2 regions of the Haliea sp. genome follow, and region 1 is predicted to be linked to the other one. Evidence: predicted binding sites of a transcription regulator. Region 1 holds the regulator's gene; the other holds the start of a gene.
The links. Region 1 encodes sigma-54, which starts transcription at its own class of promoters, with help from an activator protein. Its sites were predicted from a motif close to TGGCACANNNNTTGCNNT; they were not measured.

Region 1 (14,747 bases):
CCGCATGGAGCGCGATGCCATCGCCGAACTCGAAGCACGTATCGGTGCCGGCTTCGCTGGCGCCTGCGAGCTACTGCTCGCCGTGAAGGGGCGCGTGATCGTAACGGGCATGGGAAAGTCCGGGCATATTGCCAGCAAGATTGCCGCCACCCTGGCAAGCACGGGCACACCCGCCTTTTATGTGCATCCAGCGGAGGCGAGCCACGGCGACATCGGCATGATCACTGCGGACGATGCGGTGATTGCCCTTTCCAACAGCGGCCGCTCGCCCGAGGTTGTCACACTGCTGCCGCTACTCAAACGGCTCGGCATACCGCTGATCAGCATGACCGGCAATCCCGATTCCCCCCTCGCCGAAGCCTCCGATGCCCACCTGGATACGGGCGTACACACGGAAGCCTGCCCGCTGAACCTTGCACCCACCTCCAGCACGACCACTGCGTTGGTCATGGGTGACGCGCTGGCCATCGCGCTACTGGAAGCACGCGGTTTCACAGCAGAGGATTTCGCCTTTTCACACCCGGGCGGCACGCTGGGTAAAAAGCTGCTCCTCAAGGTTGAGGACATCATGCATACCGGGGCGGCGATCCCGCGGGTAACACCCGCTACGCCACTGTCCGAGGCGCTGCTGGAAATCAGTCGCAAGGGGCTGGGAATGACCACCGTCACCGGGCCGGAGGACACACTGGTGGGAATATTCACCGACGGCGACCTGAGGCGCGCGCTGGACGAGGACGTGGATGTGCGCAACACCCCGATCAGCGACCTGATGACCCGCGGTGCGAAGACAATCGGGCCCAACATGCTGGCAGCCGAGGCGCTGCGCATCATGGAAGAAAACAAAATCACCTCCCTCGTTGTGCAACGCGGAGGGCGTATGGTGGGTGTGATTCACTTGATGAACCTTCTGCATGCGGGTATCGCCTGATATGGCCACCGAGCCCCACCCCGCACGGGCTATCCGGCTGCTGGCGCTTGATGTCGACGGCGTCCTGAGTGACGGCCGGGTGACCTACGCCAGCGATGGCAGCGAGTTGAAGTCCTTCAATATCAAGGATGGACTGGGTATCAAACTGCTGCAGCGTTGCGGCATACGGGTGGCGATCATTACCGGCCGCCGTTCGGATATGGTCGCCAGACGGGCCACAGAGCTGGGCATCGTCGACCTGTTCGAGGGCCGGGAAGACAAGCTCAGTGCACTGCAGGAACTCGGGAAACACCTGGGCCTGGCTCTCACCGAATGTGCCTACATGGGCGACGACCTTCCCGATCTCGGTGCAATTTGCGCGGCAGGTATCGGGATGACCGTGTCCGATGCGGTGCCTGAGGTGCGCGCCGCCGCAGACTGGTGCAGCCGCGCCCCGGGCGGTGCGGGGGCCGTGCGGGAGGCCGCCGAGTGGCTGTTGCAGGCGCGCGGGCAGTGGGACGACCTGCTCACAGAGTTCCGCTGATGGAGCGACGCAGGCGTCCATGGCTTCTCGCGGCGGTGCTGGTCGGCGTGGCGGCGTGGTACCTGGGCATCACGGGCGGTGGTCCGCTGGAGCGCAGACCCGTGGCGCAACAGGCAGATATTGTACAGACCTATCTGCTAGACTCGCGCAGCCTGACCTATGCGGAAGACGGTAACCTCGCCCATGTCATGGAGGCCGTGCGTGTGGAACATCGGGGTGACGATGAGGTCTCAGATCTGGAGCAGCCAAGGTTCTACTCGCATGACGGCAACAACCAGACCTGGTCGGCCAGTGCCACGCGCGGCCGGCTCAAGCACCGGACTGGCATACTGATATTGCGCAAAGACGTGGTGCTGACTGATGACAAGGCCGGGGGTGTTCTGGAAACCAGCGCCATGACCCTCAACCTGAAACAGCGCACCGCAAGGTCCAAGGTCCCGGTCAGGGTGACCCAGGGCAACAATGTACTTACCGCCGACGGGATGTTCGCAGACCTGAAGCGCCAAACCATACGCCTGATGCCCGGCGTGGAGGGGATCTATGTTCCGGAAGGCTCCTGAGGGGAGTCGCATTGGCCCACGTGCACTCAGCATCGGGCTTGCGGTGATCAGCCTGCTGCTGGCCAGCGCCACACAGGCGCTGCCCAGCGACCGCGAGCAGCCAATTCGAATCAGTGCTGATCAGGCCCTGCGCGATGAGCGCGAGGGCTTTACCGAATACACGGGAAACGTGCGTCTGCAACAGGGCAGCCTGCAGATCCAGGCCAACAAGCTCACCATCTTCCATGGCCGGGAGGCCGCTGACCGCATCGTGGCGGAAGGCAGCCCGGCGCGTATGCAGCAGCAGCCGGCGGCCGACAAGGCGGTTATTCACGCGGCAGCGCTCAGCATCGAGTATTTCAAATCCCAGGAGCGGGTGAAACTCAGCCGCGAAGCGCGGATTGAGCAGGACGGCTCGATTGTTACCGGCAATACCATCGATTATTTCATGGCGGAGCAGCGGGTCAGGGCCGACGCCGGTCGGCGCGAGGACGGCGGCCGGGTCGAGGTCGTCATCCCCGCCGAGGTGCTGGAAGGCGACGAACAAGAGGCGCAGCGTGGCGCAACTCAGGGCGAGTAACCTGGCCAAGGCCTACCGGGGTCGCAAGGTGGTCATCGACGTCTCGCTGGAGATTTCCAGTGGGCAGGTGGTCGGTCTGCTGGGCCCCAACGGGGCAGGTAAAACCACCTGCTTCTACATGGTGGTTGGCATTATCACGGCAGACGCCGGGCGCATCGAACTGAATGGCGAAGATATCACGTCACTGGCGATGCACGACCGGGCGCGCCGCGGGCTTGGCTACCTGCCCCAGGAGGCCTCCATTTTCCGCAAGCTGAGCGTGCAGGACAACCTGCTCGCGATTCTCGAAACGCGGCCCGACCTGGGCAAGGCCGAGCGACTGGCACACTGCGACCGGCTGCTGGAGGAGTTCCACCTGACTCACCTGCGCACCAGCCTCGGCCAGGCACTGTCCGGAGGCGAGCGGCGCCGCGTGGAAATCGCCCGCGCACTGGCGACCGAGCCCGACTTCATCCTGCTTGACGAACCCTTCGCCGGCGTGGACCCGATCTCGGTTTCCGATATCAAGGACATCATCATTCATCTGCGCAAGCGCGGCATAGGCGTGTTGATCACAGACCACAACGTCCGCGAAACCCTCGACATCTGCGAGCGTGCCTACATCGTCGGCGAGGGGCATATCATCGCCGAGGGAAATGCCCAGGAAGTGCTGGAAAACCCCCGCGTGCGCAAGGTCTATCTGGGCGAGCACTTCAGGCTTTGACGCAGGGCCTCACCCCTGCCCCGGGCCTCCACAATCCCGCAAGCAAATTTCGCGCCATTCTGTTGCGCGGCTACCTGCGCCAGCGCTACACTGGCATCACAGCCAACCCGCGGCGGTACCCGGGATGAATCCAGTACGTTGATGAAACAGTCGCTTCAACTCAAGCTTGGCCAACAGCTGACAATGACGCCGCAGCTGCAACAGGCCATCAAGCTGCTGCAGCTGAGCACCCTGGATTTGCAGCAGGAGATCCAGCAGGCGCTGGACAGTAACCCACTGCTGGAACTTGCCGAGGACGACTACGACGCCGAGGCTGAAGCCCGCGCGCTGGCGACCGAGAACAGCCAGTCCACCGGAGAAGCCACTCCGGAACAGGCCGAGCGCGACGTCGCCGCTAGCGCTGACGAATGGCAAACCGACACCCTCCCCGATGAACTCCCTGTCGACACCCAGTGGGATGACCTGCTGCCCTCCTCGTCGGCTCCCGCGAGTCAGGGGGAGGACGCGTTTGACGGCGATTTTGACGCGCGCAACAATGCCCGCGACAGTCTGCAGGACCAGCTGCTCTGGCAACTGAACCTGACTCGCCTGTCAGACACCGATCGCATCATCGCCATGGCCATTATCGATGCGACCGACGCCAACGGTCGCCTGCAGAGCAGCGTCGAGGATATCCACGAGTCCCTGACGCCGGATCTGGACATCGACCTCGACGAGGTCGTGGCAGTGCTGCACTGCCTGCAGCAGTTTGAACCGGCCGGGGTCTGTACACGCGACCTGCAGGAATGCCTGCTTGTGCAACTGCAACAGCTTCCCCCGGGGACACCCTGCGTGGAACAGGCGCGGCTGATGATCAGCCGGCACATGGCACAACTGGGCAGCGGAGACTACAAGCAGATCATGCGCCGTATGCGCCTCAGCGAAGCACAGCTGAAAGAAGTGCTAGACCTGATCCGCACCCTCGACCCAAACCCGGGGCAAAGCGTCGGCGAAGACACCACGGAGTACGTGGTTCCCGATGTCTTCGTGAGCAAGCGCAACGGCCGCTGGGTGGTCGAGCTCAACCCTGACATCGCCCCCAAGCTGCGCATCAATGACAGCTACGCCAGCCTGATACGTCGCGCCGACAGCAGCGCCGACAACACCTTCCTGAAGGACAACCTCCAGGAAGCGCGCTGGTTCCTGAAGAGCCTGCACAGCCGCAACGAAACGCTGATGAAAGTGGCGAGCAAGATCGTGGAACACCAGCGCAATTTCCTTGAGTATGGCGAAGAAGCCATGAAGCCGTTGGTGCTGCATGACATTGCGGAAGCCATCGAGATGCACGAATCGACCATATCCCGCGCCACGACACGCAAGTACATGCACACGCCGAGGGGTATCTTCGAACTGAAATATTTCTTTTCCAGCCATGTGGGCACGACTGAGGGTGGCGAGGCCTCTTCCACCGCCATCAAGGCGCTGATTCGCAAGCTGGTGGCAGCGGAAAACCCGCGCAAACCGCTCAGCGACAGCAAGATTGCGGCCGTATTGGAGGAGCAGGGTTTGCAGGTGGCCCGCCGTACCGTGGCCAAATATCGCGAGATGCTGATGATCCCGCCCTCCAATGAGCGCAAGAGATTGGTCTAGACTATCAGTGTACTGCCCGGCAGTACTTTGTCAGGTTGCCGCTGGCAGAAAGCGGCACACCGGTTCCGGGCGACCAGCCCGGCTTTCATGAGAAGAAGGAGTCAGGTATGCAATTGAACGTCAGCGGACACCACGTAGAGGTTACTCATGCGCTGCGTGAATATGTGGAGAGTAAGTTCGAGCGCCTGCAGCGACATTTTGACCAGATAACCAATACCGAAGTCACCCTGATTGTGGAAAAAATGGTGCAGAAGGCCGAGGCCAACGTGCACATTTCAGGCGCGGATATCTTTGCCGCAGCGGAGTCAGAGGACATGTATGCAGCGATTGACGCACTGGCGGACAAGCTCGACCGCCAGCTCATCAAACACAAAGAAAAGGCGCGAGCCCGTTAGGAACTTTCATGCACGTTCTTTCTGAACTGCTGACGCCGGGGCGCACGGTCTGCCGTGCCCCCGGCAGCAGTAAAAAAAGGCTCTTTGAAACGCTGGCCAGCGTCGTCAGCGAGAACAGCCCGGAGCTCGCGGAGGCGGATATCTTCGCCCAGCTCATCGCGCGCGAACGCCTGGGCAGTACCGGTCTTGGCGCCGGCATTGCCATTCCGCATTGCCGTATCGCCAATTGCAGCCAGCCCATCGGTTGCCTGGTCACGCTGGAGGAGCCCATTGACTTTGACGCACCGGACGATTTGCCGGTGGATATCCTGTTTGTGCTGCTGGTGCCCGAAGAGGCCCACCAGGCCCACCTGGACATCCTGGCACGCATCGCCCGCCTGTTCAGTCAGTCCAGCTTCTGCGACGCACTGCGTGATGCCCCCGACAGTGCCACGCTGTTCCAGCGCGCGACCGAGTGGCAGGCCTGACCCGCGCCATGCACCTGGTAATCATCTCAGGCCGCTCGGGGTCCGGCAAAAGTACCGCCCTGCACCAGTTGGAAGACGAGGGGTTTTACTGCATTGACAACCTCCCCGCGGCCCTGCTGCCTGCCTTGGTCGATGAGGCCAGCCGCCCGGGCTTTGAGCATTTCCGCGGTGCTGCGGTGTGCATTGATGCACGCAACGCCTGGCGCAATCTCGAAGACTTTAACGCCATCGTCGACGCACTGCCGGACAGTGTGCGCAGCGAAATCCTGTTTCTGGACGCGCAGGACAGCGTGCTGATCAAGCGGTTCAGCGAAACCCGGCGCAAACACCCCTTGAGTGGCGAGCAGATGCCGCTGGCGGAAGCCATCGAGCGCGAACGCGAGCTGCTTGAACCCATCGCCAGTGCCGCTGCGCTGGTGCTGGACACCAGCCAGCTGACCATCTACGAACTGCGGGATGCCGTGCGGCAGCGGCTGATCGGCGAAAGTTCGGGCAGCATGTCGGTACTGATACAGTCCTTTGGCTTCAAACGCGGCGTGCCGACGGATGCTGATCTGGTGTTCGATGTGCGCATGCTGCCCAACCCCCACTGGGTGAAAGAACTGCGCCTGCAGAATGGGCTTGACACGGAAGTGCGGGACTTTCTCGAAGCACAGCCGATGACCGGCGAGTTGTTCGACAGCATTTGCGAATATCTGGATCGCTGGCTGCCGCAGTACCGGGACAGCAACCGCAGCTACATGACCGTGGCGATCGGTTGTACCGGTGGCCAACATCGGTCAGTATATCTTGCGGCCAGGCTCTACCGGCACTACAAAGAGCAGTACCCGCAGGTTCATATTCGCCACCGGGAACTGCAGTAACCGTGATTCAAGCGCAACTGACCATCATCAACAAACTCGGGCTGCATGCACGTGCCGCCGCCAAGTTCGTCAGCTGTACCGCGGGCTACAGCAGCACTGTGCGGGCCGGCCGCAACGGCGAGATGGTCGACGGCAAGAGCATCATGTCCATCATGATGCTGGCGGCGGGGCAAGGCACGGTGCTCGACATCGAGGTCGATGGCCACGATGAGGAAGCCGCACTCGAGGCGTTGCGCACGCTGGTTGAGAACCGCTTTGATGAAGGTGAATAGGTCACACTGACTCCCCGCCACATTGTTACGCCCGGCGCTTTGCCGGATAATCTGCGCTGCATTGCCACCAGCCCCTTTTCCGCGGACCCGTAAGCCATGGCGCAGCCCTCATCATCACAGGCAAGACTCGAACGCCTGTCCCACGCGCTGGGGAGTGGCACGTTTGCCGATGTCAAACGCATGCTCAACGGTCTGCCTGCTGCCGATGTCGCCCACCTGCTGGAATCCTCGCCGCCCAAATTCCGCCATATCCTGTGGCAGATGGTGGAACTGGAGAACGAGGGGGACGTCATCAACGAGCTTGGCGACGAGCTCCGCGTACACTTCCTCAGCGACATGGATGCCGCGGAAGTCGCCCAGATTACCGAACACCTGCAGGACGACGATCTCGCCGACATCCTGCAGCAGCTCCCGGACCGCATAACGCGGGAAGTTCTCGACTCGATGGACCACCGGGACCGTGCCCGTCTGGAACAGGTCATGAACTATCCGGACGACACTGCCGGCGGCCTGATGAGTACCGACACCATCACCATCCGCCCGCCATTGACGCTGGATGTGGTGCTGCGCTATCTGCGCCGACACACCGAGATACCTGCCATGACCGACAATCTGATTGTCGTCAATCGCAATGATCAGTTTATCGGCCTGTTGCCGCTGAACACGCTGTTGGTGTCCGACCCCTCGGCCACCGTGCGGGAAATGATGCTCACTGATGTTCCACCGATTCCTGCCTCCATGCCGGACGATGAAGTGGCGCGTCTGTTCGAGCGCAATGACTGGGTCTCGGCCCCGGTAGTGGATGACGACGGACGCCTGCTTGGCCGTATCACCATTGACGACGTGGTCGACGTGATCCGGGAAGACGCCGATCACTCGCTGACGTCGATGGCCGGCCTGGCTGAAGATACCGACACCTTCGCGCCAGTACTCAACACAGCCAGCAGGCGTGCCATCTGGCTGGGAATCAACCTGGTCACAGCATTCATTGCCGCCTCGGTCATCAACATTTTTCAGGATACCATCGAAAAAGTAGTGGCGCTGGCGGTGCTGATGCCGATTGTGGCCTCAATGGGGGGCATCGCCGGGACCCAGACGCTGACGGTGATGGTACGCGGTATCGCCCTGGGACAGGTCAGCAAGAACAACGAATCCTGGCTGATCCACCGTGAGGTGGGGGCGGGTATCCTCAATGGCCTGTTGTGGGCAGCCGTGGTGGCAGTAGCCGCGTCCGCCTGGTTTCAGGACTGGACCCTGGGCCTGATCATCGCCCTGGCCATCATCATCAACCTGGTCACGGCCGCGTTTACCGGCGCGGCCCTGCCCCTGCTGCTGAAGCGACTTAAAATCGATCCGGCCCTGGCGGGTGGCGTAGTGCTGACTACGGTCACTGACGTGGTCGGATTCTTCTCATTCCTCGGCCTGGCGACCTGGTTTTATGCCTGATTACACCCCTACCGATGAGCATGACGATTTCGAGCCGCCCAGTAAAAGTGAGCTGAAGCGGCGCATGACCGCGCTGCAGAATCTGGGCGAAGCACTCACCGCGCTCAGCGACAAGCAGTTGCAGAAGGTACCGATTGAGGACACTCGCCTGCTGGAAGCCATCGCCGAGGCCCAACGCATTACATCCAACAGCGCCCGGCGCCGTCACCTGCAGTTCATCGGCAAACTCATGCGCGACATCGATGCCGAGCCGATTGCTGCCGCGCTGAGCGCCATGCATCAGGAGCAGCATCGGGCCGCAGCCCATTTCCAGGGGCTGGAGGCTCTGCGGGACCGGCTACTCAGCGAAGGCCCGGATGTTATCGGCGACGTCGTCGAGCGCTGGCCCGATACCGACCGTCAACACCTGCGCAATTTGCTGCTGCAAGCCCAGCGTGAACAGAAACGCGGCCAGGCACCGGCGGCTGCACGCAAGCTGTTTCGCTATTTGCGCGAGCTGGCGTCGGCTGCCGGCGATGGCGATGCGCTGGATGCTGCAGCAGACGGCGACGACGAATCCTGAACCGCCTCACCCGGCGCCGGCACAGCTTCCACAGGCGCTGCGCCATCGCTGGTGTCAAATATCCGATCCAGCCGCACCTCCGGGTCCTGCCAGGTGCCGGAAATGTCATAGACCGCACTGGATAACTGGGACACCTGCTTTTCAAACAGTTTGCTGACCACGAATACCCCCGCAGCAACCGGCAGGCCAGCTGTGAGGGCAGCAACCCAGGGCAGGTTACTCGCCACCGGCAGCGTGGCAACCAGCTCCCCATCCAGCGTACGGGAGGCAATCTCCGAGCTGCCACTGAAGCGGAAGCTGGAGCCCGCTCCGGATACCGCCAGCTCCGGCACGCGAATCATTCCATCCTGCAGTTGCAACTCCCCCTCCATACTGTCAAAGGGAATACCTGACTCAAACCACTGGGTCAGGCTCAGGCGCTGCACAATGTCCGCCAGATTGAGAATGCTCACCACACGCAGCGCGCCAGAGGCGCCCGCCGAGGCATTGAGGAAGCGACCCTCATCCAGCGCCAGCGACAACCTGCCACTGGCATTGGCCAGGGCGAATCGCTGCGGTGCGCCCGGCCATTGCATGTCCACTTCAAAGCGGCCCTGCTCTGTTTCAAGGATGGCTTCATAGCCCAGTGCTGCCAGGGTATCGGCGAGGTCAGCCGCCACCAGATCCATTCTCAAACGGCTTCCCTCGTCGGACCAGGTCAATCTGGCTTGCGGGTCAGAGGCGATTTGCAGACCCGCGAGCTCGCCCTGCAGCTGTTGCACATCGAGCGTGCGATCGTCGGGACGCAGCACAAACGAAAGCTGGCCCAACGGCCTGCCCCCGCGCAGGACTTGCCCAATAGCGACATCGATATCCGGCCAGTCGTTCACAACACCGGGATCGGGGGACTCGCCTCCGCCCGTGGACAGGCCGGCAAGGTCCAGCGCGTCGATATTCAGCACCAGCTTGGACAGACTGACGTCCGCTCGTCCTGCGGCACGCATCCAGGGGGTCTCGACAACACCCCGCCAGCCCTGCGCCATCTGCTGCAGGTTGATCAGCACATCCTGCCAATCCTGTCCACGCAGCAGCAAGCTATCCACGAGAAGCTCCTCGACCACCAGCTGCGGGCCGGCTGCCGGGTCCACAGCTGCCCGCCGCGCACGCAACATCGGCTCAAGGGCAGACTGCCAGGCATCAACATCCACTAACGCCGCGTGCCCGGACACGCGCACCTGTCCCTGCACCAGCGGTAAAGGCTGGTCCTGCAGCGCCAGTGATGCAGCGCCCAGCTGACCGTCGGCGAGGGCAAGACGCGCTGCGACACGGTCGCCAGCGCGCAGATCAAGGGTTAACGGCCCTTTTCCCAGTGCGCTGTCAACAGTGAAGGCGAGTGATTCATGCGCTGCCTTGCCCCAGGTCTGGGGCAGCGCCAGGGTCACGCCCTGCAGGTTCGAGCGCAACTGCAACTGCGGCGCGGTCCCGGGCACGATGGCCAGCGTCGCTGTGACCGGTGCCTCGCCGGTCGCCAGCGCCGGTACTGCGTCACCCAGCCAGTCCCGCAGCGATGCCACCTCGACGTCTCCAGCAACGGCAAGGGTTACCCCGCCTCCATGTGGCGCGGGTTGTGACAGGGACACCGCCAGAGGTCTGCCCCACAGGCGTGCCGTCATACCTTCCGTGGCGAACCCACCCACGCTGGTATAGCGCAGCGCTCCATTCAGTGCATCGATCTGCAATTCGCCGGGGCGTATGGCCAGCGACGCGTCGGCAAGAGCGACATCAAGCGCGACCTGCGCGGGCGATTGCGCCTCCCCCAGGGGAAGATCCAGAGTCAGGTCAAGCATCAAGCCACCCTCCGCGGACCACTGCTGCAGCGCGCCCTGCAGGCTCTCATCCAGTGGCGACTGGTTGATTACCCGCAGTCCGTCCGCCGCGCTGCCTGCAACATGGGCGGTGATTGCCAGCCGCATTTCACCCGCCGGCGAACGCCAGGTTTCCGCAGACAGGTCGGAGACAGCTGCATCGTAGAGCCGTGCCGCACCCGCCCACACGCTGACCCGGGTGTCATCGATGAGTACGGTACCCTCGGGGACGGACAGCGCGGGCCAGCGCGGGTGGTAGGCCAGTTCGGCATCACGCAGCGCGAAAAACAACTGTACGGTACGGCCCGCCGGTACATCAGGACGGAGACTGCCACGCCAGAGAAAACCGCCGGCATCAAGCGCTGCCTGTTGCACACTGCTGTCCAGCCACTGCAGCAGGTTCTCGTCGAGGATATACGGCAGATATCGGCTGCGATAGCGGGCATCGGAGTCACGCATACCCACCAGCAAATCCATTTCTATGCCGTTACGGGTTGGCCCCCACGGAATCCACAGCCCGAGAAGCGCCTGTGCCATGCCCTCCTCTCCCACGGCGGTCAACAGCCCGCTGTGCAGCTGCACGCCGGCTTCTGTCCAGCTGATATCGAGGTCCCCAAAGAGTTCTCGGTAGGCGAGCGGTTGACGGTAGACAGTGGGGAATTCCAGGGTAATATTTTCACTGTCCAGCATCACACGACCGCTGGAAGGTGTGAGCTGAAGATACCCACTGGCCCCGGTTACGCCCGGTGCGCCGTGCCAGGACGCCAGGGCAACGTCGGTGAAGGCTAGCGACAGATCCCATGCGCGCGCTTCCGCGGTCATATCATCCATGGTGAATTGCAGCTCCCTTAACGCACCCCTCGGTTCCAGCTCCTGCAGCACATCGGTCAGGGCGGCCGGTAATACCCCCGCCGTACTCACCAGTTCTGCCGTTTTCGCCAGGGGAAGATCGCGCCCGCGCAGACGCAAAGAGTCACCCCAAACATCCATCTGCAACCGCGGTACAGCCAGCTGGCCACCCGCGTAGGCCAGCTGCACATCGGAGACAAAGACGCTCAGGCGCTGCCCTTGCTGCTGCAGGCTCGCCTCCAGACTGAGATGCTCCACTGGGAGCGCCCAGCCACCGACCTCACCGCGCAGCACGAGATCCTTGCCAGACAACCTCAGCTGCAGACCGTCGAGTCCTGCATTCCAGTCCAGCCAACCCTCCAGCCGCGCCTCACCGCTGGCGCCCAGCGGCAGTCGCCGATCCCACAGGGGACGCCAGCGGTCGAGGCTCGCCAAATCGACAAGCTCGGCGTTTACGTACACCACACCACTGTATTCCGCCATCGCAAGGGGATCGCCAATACCCTCGGCGAGTATCCGGATGCGACTGCCATCCTCCGCCTCCAGCATCGCGCGCAACTGTCGGTGACTGCCCTCGCGTTGCAACGCCAGGTCGAGCCTGAGCAGGTCTTGTCGCGCGTCCGGGGACTGCAGTTGCAGTGTGTTCTGCTCCAGCGTCACGTGCCGGCTGTCCAGCAGCAGTGCCCGCAGGCGCGCCGTTGCATCACCACCGCTGCCACCCAGTCCCATGAGGCGAAATTCCCCGGCAGCGGTGACCTCGCCCGACAAGAACAAATGGCTGAGACGCAGGTGCCCGATACGCAGGGAGCGTTGCAGCAGGCTGCCCCAAACATCTATGGCGACACGCCCTCCTCCCACTGACAGCGGCTCACCGTCGGGAAACCGCAGCTGCACATCACGGAAGACCAGCTCGGGCCCAAAGCCGTGCCACTCGGCGGACAGGGCTCCCTGCTCAATCACAAAAGGTACCCGGGCGTTCAGCACATCCAGCAACCAGCGCTGGTTGGCTTCCACCATTCCGACCAGCAAGCGCCCAGCACTGACATACACTGCCAGCGAGACCACGGTGGCAACGATCAGGCGCCACAACAGCTGGCTCAACCGGTGATACATCGACAGCGCTTCAGTCATGGCCGCGGACCAGCTCGGACAGCGGCGCACCGGCCTGGCGGCGCGTGAACAGGACAACACCCAACGGGTCGACCCGGTGCACCCGGCCGCAGGCCCCATCCTCCTCCAGCGCTGGCTGGAGTGCATCCAGCACCTGGCGCCAGGCCGCGGAATCGGTCAGGGAGACAAAATCAACTGCGATGAGGCCACCGATGCCGCGCAGGCGCAGCTCCCGGGGCACTGCCGCCACGGCCTCGAGGTTGGCCGTGAGCGCAGCGTCGCTGCTCCCGCTGCCGGCACCTGTATTGACATCGACAGTGGTCATGGCCGACGTCTGCTCGATAATCAGGCTGCCACCCGACGGCAATGCAACCCGCGGCTGTAACAAGGATTCGATGGCCGTATCCACGCCGCGACGGATACTCAAGGGGACACTGCCGCCGGCGTATTCCACCAGGGGCGCAAAGGCGGGTCGATACACCGCGCACCAGCTGCGCAGGGCGGCCGCAGTCTCGGCGTCGGCGACACGAATTGTGCACGGCGTGGGCCCTGGCAGGTCACGCAAGACACGCTGGGCGAAGGGCAGTTCCTGCACCAGCACCCGCGGTGGCCCCTGCAGTGCAGGCGCCGCGTGCAACGCCTGCCACCTCACGGCAAGCAATCGGGCCTCCTCGCGCAACAGCGCCTCGGGTGCGTCCGCCGCCGCAGTGCGCGCCAGCAGGCCGGCACCCTCGATCCCCGCTGCCAGCTCGGCCAGCAGGCTGCCCAGCCGGCGACGTGACGCCGGGTCCTGTATTCGGCGCGACAGACCTGTGCCCTGCCTGCTGGCCAGCAGCACCAGGTGCGATCCGGGCAATCCCAGCACGGCACTGAGCTGTGGACGCTTGTCACCCACGCTGTCGCGGGTCACCTGCACCAGCAGGCGCTGCCCCTGCCGCAGAGACGCCGGGCACTGTGGATGCGCCAGCGACAGCAGTCCCTGCAACCCCGGCTCAATCGTTACGAATGCCGCGTCCATCCCGGGCTGTATGCGCGCGACACACCCGCTGTAGATACTGCCGACCCGCGAGGGACTGGCGCAGCGCTCCAACGCCAGCGCCTGCAACACGCCATTGCGCAGGCGGGCCATTCGGTGCAGGAACGCGTCCTCGCTGATCAGTATCTCGTCATGCATCGACGGGTCCGAGAAGGCCAGCCACGCCGTGGGCGGACAGCAACGCCCAGGTCTCCGCCAGGGGCAGGCCCACCACGTTACTGTAGCTGCCTTCAATGCGCTGCACGAGGGCGCCCCCCAACCCCTGGATGCCGTAACCGCCCGCCTTGTCCCAGGGCTCATCAGTTGCCAGATAACGCTCGCACAGTTCACGGGTCAGGTTGATGAACGTGACGTGGGTTTCCACGGCCACCTCGGCGCAATCCTCGGCGTGGACCAGGCACACCGCAGTGATCACCGAGTGCGTGCGCCCGCTCAGCCGCGCGAGCATGCCCAGGCCGGAGAAATGATCGGCGGGCTTGCCGAGGATATCGTCATCGATGACCACCGTGGTATCAGCGGCAAGCACCGGCTCTGCGGAGCCGCGACGGGCCTGCACGGCCATGGCTTTCTCCCGTGCCATGCGCACAACGTAATCCTGCGGAGCTTCGCCCGGCTGCGCGGACTCGTCGATGTCTGCCGGATCCACCGCAAAATGCACGCCGAGCTGCGCAAGGAGCTCCTGACGGCGCGGAGAGGCAGAGGCAAGGATGAGTAGAGACATGGTCAGGTAATCCGGTAGTAGCGTCGAACGCTGCGCAACACCTGCAGGACCACGGGCCAGAGCAATGCGCTGGAGAGCGCCGGCAGCAAAAACCACAGGCTGCGCGCGGCAGCCCCCTCAAGGTTCTGCACCCACTGGCCGATGAGCTGATGCAGGCCAATCAACACAAACACGACACCACACTGCTGCCAAAGGCTGAACACCCGCAGGCGCTGGTAAACCAGCTGGGCACAGAGCGCCACCACGGCCAGGGAAAAGGCATTCTGGCCCAGCACCGCGC
Region 2 (14,747 bases), 160 kb from region 1:
GACTCATGTATAACGCCGATCAGGGTACTCTCGTCCAGCTCGAATGAGAAAGCAATCTCGCGCGTTGGCTGCCCGGTATTCATAGTGGTTGCGCGCTTGTCTGTTCAAGCAGTGAATCGCAGGTGGCGCGCTCATGGAGCTGCCAAATGGGTGGGCCGGCAAAGGTCACCCGTTGGATAATCGCGCCGAGTGCACTCAGGTGTTCCACCGCTTTGGCAGATCGAGGGTTGATTGCCTCGCTGCCATCGGCGCTGTGCTCCAACCAATAGATTCGTTTTGCGGGTGTGCGGGAAATGTTGCACATGTCCAGTTCGTCGAGAGCCAGCATCAACTGGCCGCCCAGCGTGTAGCCGCCAATTTCGACAGACTCGCCCCCGGCAAGCTGCTCGCGGATGGTTGCAGTGGTCTCACTTGCGCCTCCGCGCTCCATCAGCGCGGCCAGCCGCTGCCGGTAGACCTGTGTCGCATAAGGCTTTCCTGCAACGACCGGCTGCCACAGCAGGAGTGCGTCGCACACAATTGAACGTTCCGCGAGATAGCTTGCCGCGATGAGTGCTCCCAGCCGACAGCCCCAGAGGTGTACGGGCGCCTGCGTGCGGGCCATGAGATCGGTGTATATCTCTGAAATATTTTCATACCAGATTGGTAATGTCGCATCGGTGGTCTCACCGGGGCTTTCACCGGTGCCGTGGAAGTCCAGTAGCGTGCAGCTCATGCCTTGGCGCGCAAACCTGCGAGCCTGCTCGGCGGCGATGGCTCGGCAGCGGTTCATTTCTTCGGTAAAGGGCGGCAGGTAAATCACATGGGCGCGTGGCTCCTCCGCCTTGGGCGCACAGCGCACAAAAAACGCGGGGTGCTGGCCTTGGGTAAACCCGGCTGAAACGTCTATGGCGATCCTGTTCATGCCTCGTTCATTTTCTGTTGCACGAATGCAGCCAGAGAGCCGACGGTCTCGAATATCTCGCCGCTGATTTCGTCATCGGCCACTTCGCATCCCACGTTGTCCTCTATTTCGACAATTAGCGTGGTGATGGTGAGTGAGTTGAATTCTGGAAATCCACCCATGAGGTAGGTGTCTTCACTCAGCTGTACAGACTCTTCCAGTTGGAGGCAGGAGCGGATCATCTTGCGAGTGAGATCGAGAGCTGTCACGTATTTTCCCCTTGAAACTATGGAAGGGACTCAGTCCCATTGGCCGGCCTGGCGCAATTTACGCTGCAGTCCCGGAAAGGTCACGCCCGCGGCGTAGGCACGCTCGGCATAGCGGCGAGCCTCGTCGTATTTACCCAAGTCAAAATACACCAGCCCCATATTGTAAAGCAGGTTCACGTCGTTGGGCGACATGGCTTCGGCCTTCAGATAATGGGGCAGAGAATCTCTCGCATTGCCCAGGCGATGGAGGTACAGGCCGAACAACATGCGGGGCACCGGGTCGTCGGGAGCGTAATGAATCGCCCTCTGCAGAAAGCACTCGGCTGGATATTTGCGTTTCAGATCTTTGGATGGGTCGCTGATGGAGAACCGTACTGCCGAATACAACGCGCGGTGGTGGTTGGGAATCTTGGTCAGGGTATATTGGATGTCGCCAATGGGGTGGCTTACGCTGACACCGCGCACGAGTTGCTCAACTTCGATGGTAAAGTGATAGTTTTCAACTATCGGTAGCTTGCTCTTATCGATACGGAAGTCGTAGGGACCGTAGTTTTCCGTGCTCGGGCCAGTGCATTGCCGTCCGTCCAGTGTTTCACCCACCCAGGGTGCGACGCCCCGGCCCTCGGCCAGGCAAGGGGCGGCGAGCAGGGTGGCGCACAGGGCGGTGAACCCGACAAGTCTTTGCGTGATGGTGAAAAGATTCATGCCGCCACCTCGTGCGTTTCGAGCCAGATTTCCAGCACAGCCAACAGCCACACAAGTTCTCCGTAGTAAGCCGCATGACCACCATGGTGCCTGGCGACTGCCTCTTCCAAAAAGCTGGACTGGAAGATGGAGCGCTCGCGCAGTTTCAGTACCTTGTCGTACGCCATGTCGCGAAGCGGTGCGTGGGTTTTCATCCACACTCCAAACGGTAAGCCAAAGCCGTGTTTTGATTTGGCAATGGTGGCGTCTGGCAGCCAGCCTGATAACGTCTGTTTGTAAAAGTGCCGCAGTGACCTCCCCGGTAGTTTCCACCGGGACGGTATCTCCATCGACAAAGATACCAGTGTATCGTCAAGCATGGGATAGCGTACTTCGATGCCCGCTAGCTCACAGGCCTTGTCGACCTTACGTAAATCGTTGTCCGCCAGAGTGATCTGCCAGTCCAGAAACAGCATCCGGTTCAGCGTGGACGCACGTTCCGGTGTGGTGTAGGTCGCTTTAAGCAGGGCTATTGGTTGTTGCGTGTTCACCGCCGCCAGGAAGTCCGGGTGAAAAACCCTGTCCGGCGCATTCTGCTCCAGGAAGCTGTAATACTGCAGACGATCAGGTAGCGGAGTGTTCGCCTGCTTAAGAAAGCTGGCAGCCTTGCTGCCCAAGCGGTTGCCTTGCCCCAACAGTCCGGCCAGTCGCTCGATCATGCCCGTACGGACCCAGCGCGGGATGCGGGTATAGTGCTCGAACAGCTTTTGGTGGGCGTAGCGCTCGTTACCGGCAAACAATTCATCCCCGCCATCGCCTGCCAATAGCACAGAGACGCCGTCACTTGCCGCGAGTCGGGCACAAAAGTAGGCGGGCAGGGCCGAGGAGTTACCGAACGGCTCGTCGAAAGCTGCGGCGATGTGCGGTAGAGCCGCTACTACGTCATCGGGTGTTACGTAGTACTCATGCAGGCGGATGCCGAAGTGTTGAGCCGTGATCCGGGCGAAGGCCATCTCGTCATAGCCTTCGGCATCGAAGCCGATCGCATAGGCGTCACAGCCGGATTCCTGCACTTCGCTCAGCATACCTGCCACGGTCGAACTGTCCAGCCCGCCGCTCAGAAACGCGCCGATCTTGCGCTCCTCGCCGTCGTGGGCGGCACGGCGTACGGAGGCCTTTAGGGTGTTGCAGAGCAGGTTCTTCATTGCCGGCCGCGAGCGCGCTGGTCTCTCGTTGAATACTGGACACCAATACCGGGAAACGGCGACGCCGTTGACGGTCACAGTGCCGCAATGGCCGCCGCGGACTTTGCGAATGTCGTAGTAGACGCAGCCTGGCGAAGGGATCATATGGAAGTAGACATAGTCGTACAGGCTCTGGCGGTCCAGTGCCGTTGGCTGCCGAGCTTCCATCACGTTGGGCAAGCGTGTGCTAACGTGAAGCATCCCTTCGCACTCGGCGTAATACAGCGGTAGCCGGCCAAGCCTGTCGGTAGCGAAGAGAATCTGCTGTTTGCCTGGGTCGAATACCAGCAGTGCCCAGCGCCCATGTAGTGCAGTGAAAGGGTTTTCTGCCGAGTTTCGGTAGCGGTCGAGTAGCGTATCGGCATCCAGTGGCTGGATTGCTTCAGCCCCAAGCGCGAACACTTCACCCACAAGCGCCAACATGCGGCCCTCATCATCGCAGGCTACCTGGGCGCTCTGCAAACTGTGCTGCTGGATGCCGGTCTCCGCTGTGGTCCCCGGCGACAAGGTGGGCGTGGCCCAATCACCAATAACCAGGTGAGCAGTCAGGGCGTTGTAGGTAGGGTCAGCTGTCGGCATGCAAGGTCACCGTTCTGATACACCGAGGGCTGCGAATAATTTGGCTTCTGGCCTCTTCAAAGCGTTCGCGGGCTTGTGCCATCACCTCCTTGGATACCTGAATATCGGCATAGTTGCGGGTTACACGCTCAACCTTTCCCGAACCAATAGACTCTGACGAATCGCCCGCCTTTTCGGCGCCGGTCAGAGGTTGTTGCTCATAATGTTCGTGCAGGGGCTGTTTGAGGCCGAGGAACTGGCTGAGGGCAGTAAGCGTGGGAGACGTGTCCTCACGCAGGGTATCCGCATCCAGGTAAAGAAAATCCACGGGGCTGGACTGGGCGATCCGGGCCAGTGACTGAACCCTTTCAGTATAATAACGTGCCGCATTGCCAGTGTCTGTGTAGGGGTGGTCAGGCTCGACCGATCGGTACAGGCTAACGATGCTCGGGATGGTTTTTTCCGGAGGCCTCAGAGCAAACATAACCTTACCTTGTTTGAACAGATTCAGGTCAACATAGTGATCATCGTGCAAGACCTTGTCGAAGATAAACCGAGCCGCGCGCTTTGAAGGGTGACGCGCAAAATGCAGTAGCTTTTGTCGGATCAGGCTCCGCCAGCTGTAGTAGCCAATATGCAACTCGTAGTAACCCTCGATCTCCGCGTTGCTGCCCAGCAGGTGTCCCAGGAGGCTGGTATTGGCCCGCATGTGGCTCATTAGAATGATAGGTTTGTAGCGCCTGAAGAGCATCGGGTGGCGCAGCAACGTTCGCAGATGATTCAAGGCTTGCACTATCTTTCCCTTACCTTAGCCAGCATTTCGAGGTACCAAGTATATGCTTGCCATTTAATTGAAAATCGACACGCCAGGGCGAAACGCGCGAACAGCGCAGCCAGTGTGTGCCGGGAACGTTGCTTGAAGTCAGCTGCAAGGTGCTTGTAGCGGTCCGCTAACCGTGATTGGCAGGCCGCTATGACGTCTGGGTGTTGACTCAAGGCCAGGCTTTTCTGGTAGACCCGTAGCTGAGATAGACGTTTTTCAGTCAGATTCGCGATGGTGGACTCGTTGTCTTTCCGGTCTGCTCTAGGCACGTTGTGCCGGCCTATAAAACTCTTGGTATAGATTATGAGCTGCGCGTGACTCAGCGTGCGGAGGTACAGGTCTACCTCACATTCGTAGCGGATACCCTCATCCATACCGCCCAGTTCCAGAAAGAGGTCGCGCCGAATAATGGTGCAGTTGAGGTGGGGGAATCCACCATGGGAGAGCAAAGTCTTTGGGCTGACCCTGAAGGTGCCAAATGGGGCGTTGGGCTCCCGTAATGAGTTTCCCAAACCCTCTAGCCATAGCGGCCCTGGCACACGCATGTTGTCGGCTGTGTACGCGGCCTGGTTACTGTAATATACGTCGACGAGGCCATCGGCGGCCTCAATCACCCTGTGTGCGGTTTCAAGGTGACGCGCGTCCTCCCAAGTGTCGTCGTCATCCAGAATGCACAGGTACGATCCTCTCGCCAGTCTTGCTCCGGTATTGATCGAATAGCTGGGGCCATGACCATTAGGCCGCTGGAGCAGATGGTGCCAGCGTGTTCGTATCTCGGCCTCCTTCTCCAACTCACGATAGCGGGGGAGGTGGTCATCACTGGAACCGTCGTTTATCACCAAAACTTCGAAATCAAGGAACGATTGGGTCAACACCGAATGCAGCGCCCGGCTGAACAGCTCTGGTCGGTTTCGGGTAGGCATGATAACGGAGAAGAATGGCTCCCTGGGGGAATTCTCTGCCAATGTCAGTTCCTCCCCGCTGAAGGCTTCAATAGCTGGCATAGTCGATAGGTAGCTCTTCTACAACGCGCTTTATTGCTCGTGCAATATCGCCAAAGCATGTGCGGTAGACAGCATCAGATTTATTGTACGGGTCTGGTATCTCTGCGCGAGGAAGTACCGGGTCAGATAAACCGGCACCCAATAAAAAAGTCCTGTCGACCGCATCCTGATGCATTGCAACTAACCTGTCATAGTGCCCTTTTTCCATGACAAATATGATGTCGCTATCTGCGATGAGATCAGTGTCCACACATCGTGATCGGGAGTAAGTGAGGTCTATAGCATGTTGCTCCGCGACCTGGACCATTCGTGGATCTGCAGGGCGCTGTTCCTGGGGGTGAAAGCCCGCAGAGCGAATATCCAGATAACTACTGGGCGGCAGCTGGGCTGTCATGAGTACTTGCGCCAAGGCGCTGCGGTTGATATTGCCATAACATATAAATAATATTTTCCGGGACCCTCGCAGTTTCTCACGAACTGTCCCATTGCGCCAAAGCAAACGCTGAGAGAGTGTGAACCAACTCTCTTCCAGTAAGCCCAACAGCCGGTGGCCTTGACGCGCGACAAGGCGTTTGACTTCCACCAGCCCGGGGAGCGGGTCACTGAAGCACTGAGTATCGAAGTGGTGTCTGGTTGACAGAACCTTGCTCAAATCAAGCAGCACCTTCCCTAGTGAAGGGACTTGGGTGATAGCGTCGCTGTGTGATCGCAACACCATCTCATGCCACATGACGTCGCTAGGCAGGTTTCGACAATACACACCGCGCCGGTATGGGGGGTAGGTGCCAAGTTCACCGGTCAATGACAGCTCTGCCTGCATCGCTGGAAAATCGGCGCCGGCGGCCATGGCGAGTGGTAGGGAACCCCAGAAACGTCCGTTGATCTCCATCAAGCAGTATTCTTTGGTGGCCGGGTTCCACTTGAACTCGACCATCGCTACACCCGTCCAGCGAATTTCTCGGATCAGCCTGGTTGCTGCGTCAAGGAGCCTGGGCTCAAGTTCGGTGCTCATGCGGAAGCTGCTACCGCCGCCCGTCAATGGGACTTCGTGCAAGCGCAGATGTTGGAAGGCGTAAAGGATCTCGCCTTGCTTGGCAATCAGTTCTACACCGGCGCCCAGACCGCGGAAGTAGCTTTGCAGAATAACTGAAGAGTGTCGGAGGCACGCCTTGCACTGCAGGATCAATTCAGCTTCGTCAATCGCGTAGCTGACGTTGCGCTTGGAGTAACCCGCGGCGCCCCCGGATACGGAATGGCTGGGTTTTACCACCACCGGAAAGCGCAGTTGCGGCAGCAACGCCGGTAACTCGTCGATGCTTGAGATATAAAGGCTCTGTGGGGTGGACACGCCGATCCGCTCGGCAAGCGAGAAGGTTGCCGCCTTGTCCAGAACCAACTGAAGGCTGTCGTCATCAGCTATTGCCAGGCAGGTTTCCTGGAACCGGTCCCGAGCGTGGGCGAGGGGCACCAGGCTGCGTTCTGTTACCGGAATGACAAGTGCGTAGGGCGCATGGTGTATGTGTTCTTGTAGCCACGCCAGGAACGCTTCTTCATTCAGCAGCGGGTCTGGGTATTGAAAGTGTGCGGCCACTGAATTTGAGTAGGCGGCAATTGGTGCGGCTTTGGCACTTGCGACATCGACGACGAAGTACCTGGCCGCCAGCGAGCGGGCTATAGTCAGGGCGCTGACCATGTCGGCATCGAGTACGAGTATGCGTTTGATTTTTTGTTTTCTCTTCACTTGCTGGGATCGTCCCCGGCTTTTCGAATCTGGGGATGCTATAACAAAAACACCGACTACGCCTGAAACACTTGTCGCTTCCCGCGGATTATCCGCTGCGGCATGGTGCTAACAGTCTTGGGTACTGGTGGATACATTCGGTCCTGCGCTGCTCTTGGTGCAAGCAAAAAAAACGGCCCTTTCGGGCCGTTTTCAACTGGAGGCACTCATTCGTTAGCCCGATACAGGGCACGCATGGGCCTTTGGGATCGGCTTAGGCCTTCTTGCGACGGCGACCGGCAAAGCCCAACGCCAGCATGCCTGCGCCGAACAGCCCCAGAACTGAAGGTTCGGGAACTGCCGTCGCCATGTAGCTCATCGCTACATGGATAGAGCTGGTGCCGGGGTTGAACTCAGGCGTGTACACAGTGATAGTTCCGTCTGGGTTCAGAACAACTTCCGAGGTGCCGGAAGGAACGCCGTTGTCAGTAGAAGTGCCGGCGAACAGAGTGAAGCTGAGGTCGTAACGGTAACCGTCGCGAACGAAAGAAACCGGTGCAAACGCGTCGGATGATGCGGTGAAGATGTCATCGCACAGCGTTTCGAGCGGGTTGAGGCCTGTGCAGGCTGCTTCAGTGCTGGTATTCAGCGTTTCGTTGAAGCTGATGCTGTTGGTGGTGGTGGGATCAGCGTAGGCCAAATCAGTACGTGCGGCATCTGCGTAAATGCGCAGGTTCGCCAGCGTGTCAACGACCCAAAGCGGGTCAACAATAGCACCACCGAGAGTGGTCAGTGTTCTGTTGGTCTGTGTGATGGTGTCGATAACCCACCAATCGCCTTCATTCCACTGTCCGTCACCATCGACGGCGAAGGTGGATGTGTAGCGCAGGGGCGTACCATCCAGGTCCGCAGTCGGCGCGGTGCTGTTGTTGTAAGACACAATGGCGATCGACGACTCAACGGGATCGTTAGCGCCTTCCCAAGCAAAGCTGGTCAGGGTGCCGGCTGGCGCGAGCGGGTCGGTGTTGTCGACATCACTTGCGGGCTTGTACTGAAGCGAGCTACCGAAAAATGTTGGCTCACCAAAGCCCGCGTGCTGGCTGAAGCCCAGCTCCGCAAGCGGCGCTGCCACCGCGGAAGTACCAGCTACGGCCATCGCGAGGAGACTCGCTGCGCCTGCTGTCTTGATCATCGTTTTCATCATGAATCTCCTGATATTGTGTTCCGACAGTGCCCTGGGGGTATCGGAGTGTTAGCGTCCGGCCAGTGGTTGTGGCCTGGCCGTCGTCGCACGAGTTGTAAAGCAATGCGCGTGCCAATAAAAATAAAATGAGCAAAAACAATGGGTTGAGAGTTCCCCCCTATCGCTCTATCGCCTGTCTCCCGCCCTGGTGTAAAAATTCCTGACAGCCGCTTTCCGCAGCTGCCGCAATCTCGTAACATGGCGCCGGCCTTGGTGGGAAACGAGGGTCATCTCCACAAAACCCAACAGCGCAAGGCCACTCAGAAGGCAAGATCCTTTTATGACCAATTCCAAGGCGTTCCGTCCGGAACACTGGCTGAGTACCCGTATCGTCACCCACCCACAGGAACTGCACCGGATCTATCGGCTGCGGTACAGCGTGTATTGTGAGGAGAGGGCCTTCCTGCCCACAGCGGATTATCCCGAGGGGCTTGAGCGCGACGACTACGACCCTCGTGCCAAGTGCTTCGCGGCTTTTGACCGCGACGATGAGGTGGCGGGTTCAGTGCGGCTGGTGCTGGACGCAGCGGGTGCAGGCTTCCCGTTCCAGCGACATTGCCCGCTCTTCGAAAATGCCTCGCTGCCTCCTTCGCATAGCGCCGGGGAGGTGTCGCGCCTGGTCCTCAACCAGCGCTGCCGGACCCCGCCCGGGGGTGGAGACACCGGTACGGTCATCCTCACCGTTTACCGGGAAATGTACCAATACAGCCTGCAGCAGGGTATCGCCTACTGGTACGCGGCCATGGAACGGCCCCTGGTGCGCATGTTGAGCCGCATTGGGGTTGAGTTTGAGTGTATCGGCCCGTCAGTTGACTACCACGGCCCGGTTGCGCCCTACCTGCTGGAACTCTCCGCCCTGCAACGGCGGCTGGCGCAGGTGAATCCCACACTGCTACACTGGCTGGACTCGACGCTTTAGCTTTACCTCAGTTGTCGTTTGTCTTCGGGCGTGCCACCGATTGGTGCTATGCTCCAGAGATAATGAAAACTTCTTAGTGGAGACAGCAATGGATCGCGACGCGGCAGCATCGCTGGGAGCCCTGGCGAAATACTTTTCGCTCCACTCCTATGATCGTGGCAGTGAAACCGCGGAACTCTCCGATCTCTATGCATTGCGCTACCAGATTTACTGCCTGGAGTGCCACTTCCTGAACGCCGCCCGCTACCCCGATGGCCTCGAAACGGACATCTACGATGCGCGGTCCGCACATTTTTCCGCCACCAACGCCGAGGGTGTGGTGGCGGGCACCGCACGCCTGGTGATGCCTGTGGAGGGCGAGCGGCTGCCGTTTTTTGAGCACTGCCCGCCCTTTGCCGACTTTGAGCCACCGCCGGCAGCAGAATCCGGTGAGGTGTCGCGCCTTGCGGTCAAGCGCGAGTACCGGCGGCGTGCCGGTGACAGCCTGTGGGGGATCAACGAGTCGCACCTGAAAGGCCCGGGCGCCGTCGACGAATCGCCGCGCGGCGAAAAGCGCGTCAATGCGCCCTTGCTGGTGCTCGGTTTGTACCGGCAGATTTACCGGTTCAGCTGTGAAAACGGCATCCGCTACTGGTATGCGGCCATGGAAAAGGGCCTGGCTCGTGTACTGCGGATCTACGGGTTCGACTTCACCCCCATTGGCCCGGAAAGCGACTACTACGGCCCGGTAACGCCCTACCTTGGCGACTTGCGCAAGCTGGAGGAGGCACTTGAGGCCTCCAATCCGGCCTTGCTGTGGTGGTTCCGCAGCGGACCGTGATGATGCGCTTGCCAGCGACTCGACCCTTTTCATGTCACGCCTGAGCCGACTCAAACGCACTGTACTGTTGTCCCTACTTGCGCGGCAGACGCCGGAAAAACTCCTTGCTGCGGGGCGCAAGCGCCTGCCCGCGGTGTTTCAGCGCGCGGCGCGTCATTGTGCCGCCTATCGCACCCTGCTGGAGGAGGCCGGGGTAAGAGCGGAGCAGTGCACCAGCGGTGAACAGGTGCTGCAGTGCGCGCCCATCCTCACCAAGGCCGACCTCTTCGAACGATTCCCCATTCAGCAGCTCATGGTCGATAAGGTGCCACCCACTGCCCTGGCCGGCGTGCTCACCAGCTCCGGCCACGGCGGCAGCAACTTCGCTTTTGGCGTCAGCACCCGCCGACAGCATCACCTGACCCCCGACGATATCGACCTCGGCCTGCAGCAGGCGTTTGGCATCGACCAGCGGTCTACCTTGCTGGTGAACTGCCTGCCGATGGGCGTGGTGTTTACCTCCAATACGGTCTGCGTGGCCAATGTCAGTGTCCGCGAAGATATGGCGCTGGCGATCCTCCGCCAGGCGGGCCCGCTGTTTGACCAGGCCATCCTCTGCACCGACCCGCTGTTCTGCAAGCGCCTGCTGGACTATGCGGCCGAGCAGGCATTCGACTGGTCGCAGTTGCGCATGAACGTCATTCTCGGCGAAGAAATGTTCTCCGAGGAGTATAGAAGCTACCTGGCCGCCGCCCTGCAGGTGCCCCTGGACGAGCCGGGTGGCACACTCATTGGCAGCTCGATGGGCGTGGGTGAGCTGGGGCTGAACCTGTTTTTTGAAAACTCGGAAACCATTGCCCTGCGTCGCGCCCTGCATCGACAGAACCCTGACCAGCCCCTGCCGTCCTACTTCTGCTTCAACCCGCTGCGCAGCTACGTGGAGATTGTCGACGCAGGGGCGGACGGCGTGGGTGACCTGGTGATCACCATGCTCGACCGCGAGGCGCCCGTGCCCATGATCCGTTATCGCACGGGTGATCGCGCGCGCTGGCTCACGGCGGCCGACCGCGAGCCCCTGACCGACGCCGAGCGCGCAGCGCTTGCCGCAGTGCCGTTTCCCATGCTGGCGATGCACGGGCGTGCTCGGGATCGGGTCAGTGCCGACTGGCATGTGGATCATTTCAAGGCCTTGCTGTACCGGCGGCCGGCGGTCGCTGACCAGCTGTCGGGGGCTTTTCGTGTGCTGGCACTGGACGAGGGCGGCCTGCGCCTGGACGTGCAGCTGGCGCAGATCGCGAGCCGCGGGCCGGAGGCTGTGGGTGCAGAGCTGCAGTCCTTGATTGCCGAGTCCGCCGCGCGCCGCGGCGCTGAAGTGCCGGAACTGCGCTGTTTCTCCTATGCCTCCTTTCACCACGGCATGGGCCTGGATTACGAGCGCAAGTTCCGCTATTTCCAGGGGGGCGTCTGAGTGCCCGGCCTGTTGATGGCCTTGTTGCTGGCCCTGCGCAATCTGCGCCGGCAGTTTCGCCGCAGCCTCACTGCGCTGCTGTCCATCGGTTTTGGTGTGGCGGCCCTGCTGGTGGCGACCGGCTTCAATGAAGCCATGTTCGAGGAATTCCGGGAGGCCACGATTCGCTCACAGTTTGGCCACCTGCAGATCACGCGTCCCGGCTTTCAGGAGCGTGGCCGCAGCGATCCCTGGGCGTATCTGCTGCCCGCCGAAATAGCGTTGGACCCGGCGCTGCTGCCCCCGGGATCGACCGTCTCACCGCGCCTTCTGCTGAATGGCCTGGTGAGCTTTGGCGAGCAGACACTGCCCTTTATGAGCGAAGGGATCGACCCGGCACGGGATATGCTGGACGATCGCGCCCTGCGTATTGAGCAGGGCCGTCGCCTGGCGCCTGGCGATCATCAGCAGGTGGTGCTGGGGGAGGGGCTGGCGCGGCAGCTCGAGGTGGCGCCCGGTGGCTCGGTGGTGCTGCTGGTCAATACACCCGAGGGCCAGCTGGGGGCGGCGGAAGCCGAGGTGGTCGGGCTGTTCAGCTCTTTCAGCCAGGAGTTTGATGATGCGGCACTGCTGTTGCCCCTCTCTCTGGCGCGGGAGCTGGCCCAGGTGGAGGGCGCCCATGCCTGGCTGGTTTTCCTGCAGGATACGGCAGCTACGGACGCCGCGCTGGGTCCGGTGCGCGCCGCGCTACCGTCAGCCGCGTTCGATGTGCAACCCTGGCACGCCCTTGCCGAGTTTTATGCCCGGGCTTCGGTGCTTTTCGAGCAGCAGCTGGACCTGGTGAAGGGCATCGTGGTGTTCATTATTCTCCTCGGTATTGGCAACACCATGATGATGAGTGTGCTGGAGCGCACCGGTGAAATCGGCACCGTCATGGCGCTGGGCAACACGCGGGCCTCGGTGCTGCGCGGATTTCTGCTGGAAGGCGCTTTGCTTGGGTTGCTGGGCGCGGCGCTGGGGCTGTTGGCAGCCCTGGGCGCAGGTCAGCTGTTGGCCCTGGCGGCCATAGAGATGCCGCCGCCACCGACCTTTGCCCGGAGTTACCACGCGGCCCTGCTGATCACGCCGGTGATGGTGCTGGAGGTGTTGCTGATTGCCGTGCTCACCACCACGCTGGCTTCTTTCTACCCCGCCTGGCGCGCATCGCGCATGGAAATCGTGGAGGCCATCCGCCATGTGCGCTGAGTCGTTGGCCAGAGGTCGTCCGCGCGGGCTCTGCCTGGGGACGTGGCAGTGAAGGCGCTGCTGCAACTTGCCACCCGCAATGTTCTGCGACAGCGCGGCCGTTCGTGGATGACCCTGCTGGCCATTGCCTTCGGTGTGGTGGCCCTGATTCTCGCCGGCGGCTTTATCAAGGACACGGTGGATGAGCTGGGGGAATCGATGATCCGTTCCCAATCCGGGCACCTGCAGGTGAACCGTGCGGGTTACCGTGAGCAGGGGAGTCGCGACCCGTCAGCTTACCTGATCGAGGAGCCCGAGGCGCTGCGGAAGGCGTTGGCGTCGATTCCCGAGGTTGAGGAAGTGCTGCTGCGCTCGGTGTTCAGCGGTTTGCTGAACAACGGGCGCACGGATTGGGCCATCATCGGCGAGGGCGTGGAGCCCGACGCCGAGACGCGCCTGGGTACCTACATTAACGTCTCTGCAGGGCGTCAGCTCACCGACGCCGACCCCTATGGCCTGATGCTGGGCGCCGGGGTGGCGCAGGCGCTCGACTTGCAGCCCGGTGACTGGGTCGACCTGCTCACCAACACCACGGACGGCGCGGTCAACGTGCTGGAGTTTCAGGTGGTGGGCATTTTCCAGACCTTTTCCAAGGACTATGACGCCCGCGCAGTGCGGATTCCGCTGTCTGCGGCGCAGGCGCTGCTCGGCGATGCCGGTGTGCATCTGGCGGTACTGCGGCTGAGTCGCACGGACGCCACGTCGGCAACACAGCAGGCCGCTGAGGCCGCGCTGGCCGGGGAGGGCTTTGAGGTTCTGGACTGGAAGCGCCTGAACCCGTTCTATGAGCAGACCGTGGCGCTTTATCGCCAGCAGTTCGGCTTTCTGGTGCTGGTGATTCTGCTGATGGTCAGCCTGAGTGTGGGCAATACCATCAACATGAGTGTCTACGAACGCGCTGCGGAGTTTGGGACCATGCAGGCCTGCGGCGCGCCGCGGCGGGAAATCGCCCGCCTGATTCTGCTGGAAAGTGCCTTGCTGGGCATCGCCGGTGCCACACTCGGCGTGGTCGCGGGCAATGGCCTGGCGCTGCTGATCTCCTGGATCGGTATTCCCATGCCGCCGCCGCCCAACTCCGACATCGCCTACATCGCTCTGGTTCGTCTGGCCTGGTGGATCACCGGGGTGTCTTTCCTGATCGGGCTGCTGGCACCCATTGTCGCAGCCCTGCGCCCGGCTCGGCGCGCGGCCAGGGCGGATATCGCCGACTCACTGCGGCAGGCGGTGTAGGTGCCGCCCCGCGGGCAGGGTGTCAGGATTCTTTACAAAGGCTAGCCAGCGCTTGCCCGAAGAAATTAAATATCCTCGAAAAAACAAGGCGTTAAAGGAGTTGGCTCAAGGCTTGCATTATAAATAGTAGTCAGTGGGTAAACCTTCATCTTTCAGGGACAGGCGCAAAATGAGTGCAATCAGATCGGTAGTGGCGTGTGTGGCGTTGTTGGGTTCGTCCCTGGCGTTTTCGGCGCCGATCACATGGAGCGGTGCCCAGAACACGGCGGGCGCAGCGGATGTGATGTTGTGGTCAGCGGTAACCTGATCGAGGCGGTCAACGCGGGCCCGAGCAATGCCGGCTCGGTCACCGTAAATGGCGTCGTGTTTGCCAACAGCGCCGCGCTGCTGCCCCAGTCAACGACTATCAATCCACTCGGTGGTGCGTCAACCGGCGATGCCAATTACGATCTGCTGCTGGGTCGCTTCGATTTCGGCGGCGGGACATCGCGGTCATTGAACATCGGTGGCGGTAACCTGCTGTCCGGCATGAGCTACATCGTACAAGTCTGGTACACGGATCTGCGTAGCTGCTGTTCCGGCCGCACCATGACGTTCGGAGACGGCCTGGGCAACAACGTGAACCTGAATGCAAGCGCCC

Region 2: R3E49_RS11560 (THxN family PEP-CTERM protein) is a predicted target of sigma-54. The motif match lies at 8,486-8,503, and genes of this name have one in related genera.

The regions. Positions count from the first base shown of each region.
Region 1 covers NZ_JAWKZJ010000005.1:107,387-122,133, forward strand. Annotated here, with positions in the region: gene R3E49_RS10765 (KpsF/GutQ family sugar-phosphate isomerase) at 1-928, shown strand, start outside; gene R3E49_RS10770 (KdsC family phosphatase) at 930-1,451, shown strand; gene lptC (LPS export ABC transporter periplasmic protein LptC) at 1,451-2,011, shown strand; gene lptA (lipopolysaccharide transport periplasmic protein LptA) at 1,992-2,570, shown strand; gene lptB (LPS export ABC transporter ATP-binding protein) at 2,548-3,273, shown strand; gene R3E49_RS10790 (RNA polymerase factor sigma-54) at 3,415-4,902, shown strand; gene hpf (ribosome hibernation-promoting factor, HPF/YfiA family) at 5,010-5,297, shown strand; gene ptsN (PTS IIA-like nitrogen regulatory protein PtsN) at 5,306-5,764, shown strand; gene rapZ (RNase adapter RapZ) at 5,773-6,627, shown strand; gene R3E49_RS10810 (HPr family phosphocarrier protein) at 6,630-6,899, shown strand; gene mgtE (magnesium transporter) at 6,996-8,345, shown strand; gene yjgA (ribosome biogenesis factor YjgA) at 8,338-8,907, shown strand; gene R3E49_RS10825 (YhdP family protein) at 8,829-12,731, opposite strand; gene R3E49_RS10830 (ribonuclease E/G) at 12,724-13,884, opposite strand; gene R3E49_RS10835 (nucleoside triphosphate pyrophosphatase) at 13,877-14,467, opposite strand; gene mreD (rod shape-determining protein MreD) at 14,470-14,747, opposite strand, start outside.
Region 2 covers NZ_JAWKZJ010000005.1:266,826-281,572, reverse strand. Annotated here, with positions in the region: gene R3E49_RS11600 (hydrolase 1, exosortase A system-associated) at 1-83, opposite strand, end outside; gene R3E49_RS11595 (hydrolase 2, exosortase A system-associated) at 80-904, opposite strand; gene R3E49_RS11590 (hypothetical protein) at 901-1,152, opposite strand; gene R3E49_RS11585 (tetratricopeptide repeat protein) at 1,183-1,857, opposite strand; gene R3E49_RS11580 (asparagine synthetase B) at 1,854-3,659, opposite strand; gene R3E49_RS11575 (hypothetical protein) at 3,646-4,422, opposite strand; gene R3E49_RS11570 (glycosyltransferase family 2 protein) at 4,431-5,465, opposite strand; gene R3E49_RS11565 (ATP-grasp domain-containing protein) at 5,452-7,206, opposite strand; gene R3E49_RS11560 (THxN family PEP-CTERM protein) at 7,460-8,386, opposite strand; gene R3E49_RS11555 (GNAT family N-acyltransferase) at 8,709-9,347, shown strand; gene R3E49_RS11550 (PEP-CTERM/exosortase system-associated acyltransferase) at 9,436-10,167, shown strand; gene R3E49_RS11545 (phenylacetate--CoA ligase family protein) at 10,199-11,614, shown strand; gene R3E49_RS11540 (ABC transporter permease) at 11,615-12,838, shown strand; gene R3E49_RS11535 (ABC transporter permease) at 12,887-14,107, shown strand; gene R3E49_RS11530 (hypothetical protein) at 14,396-14,747, shown strand, end outside.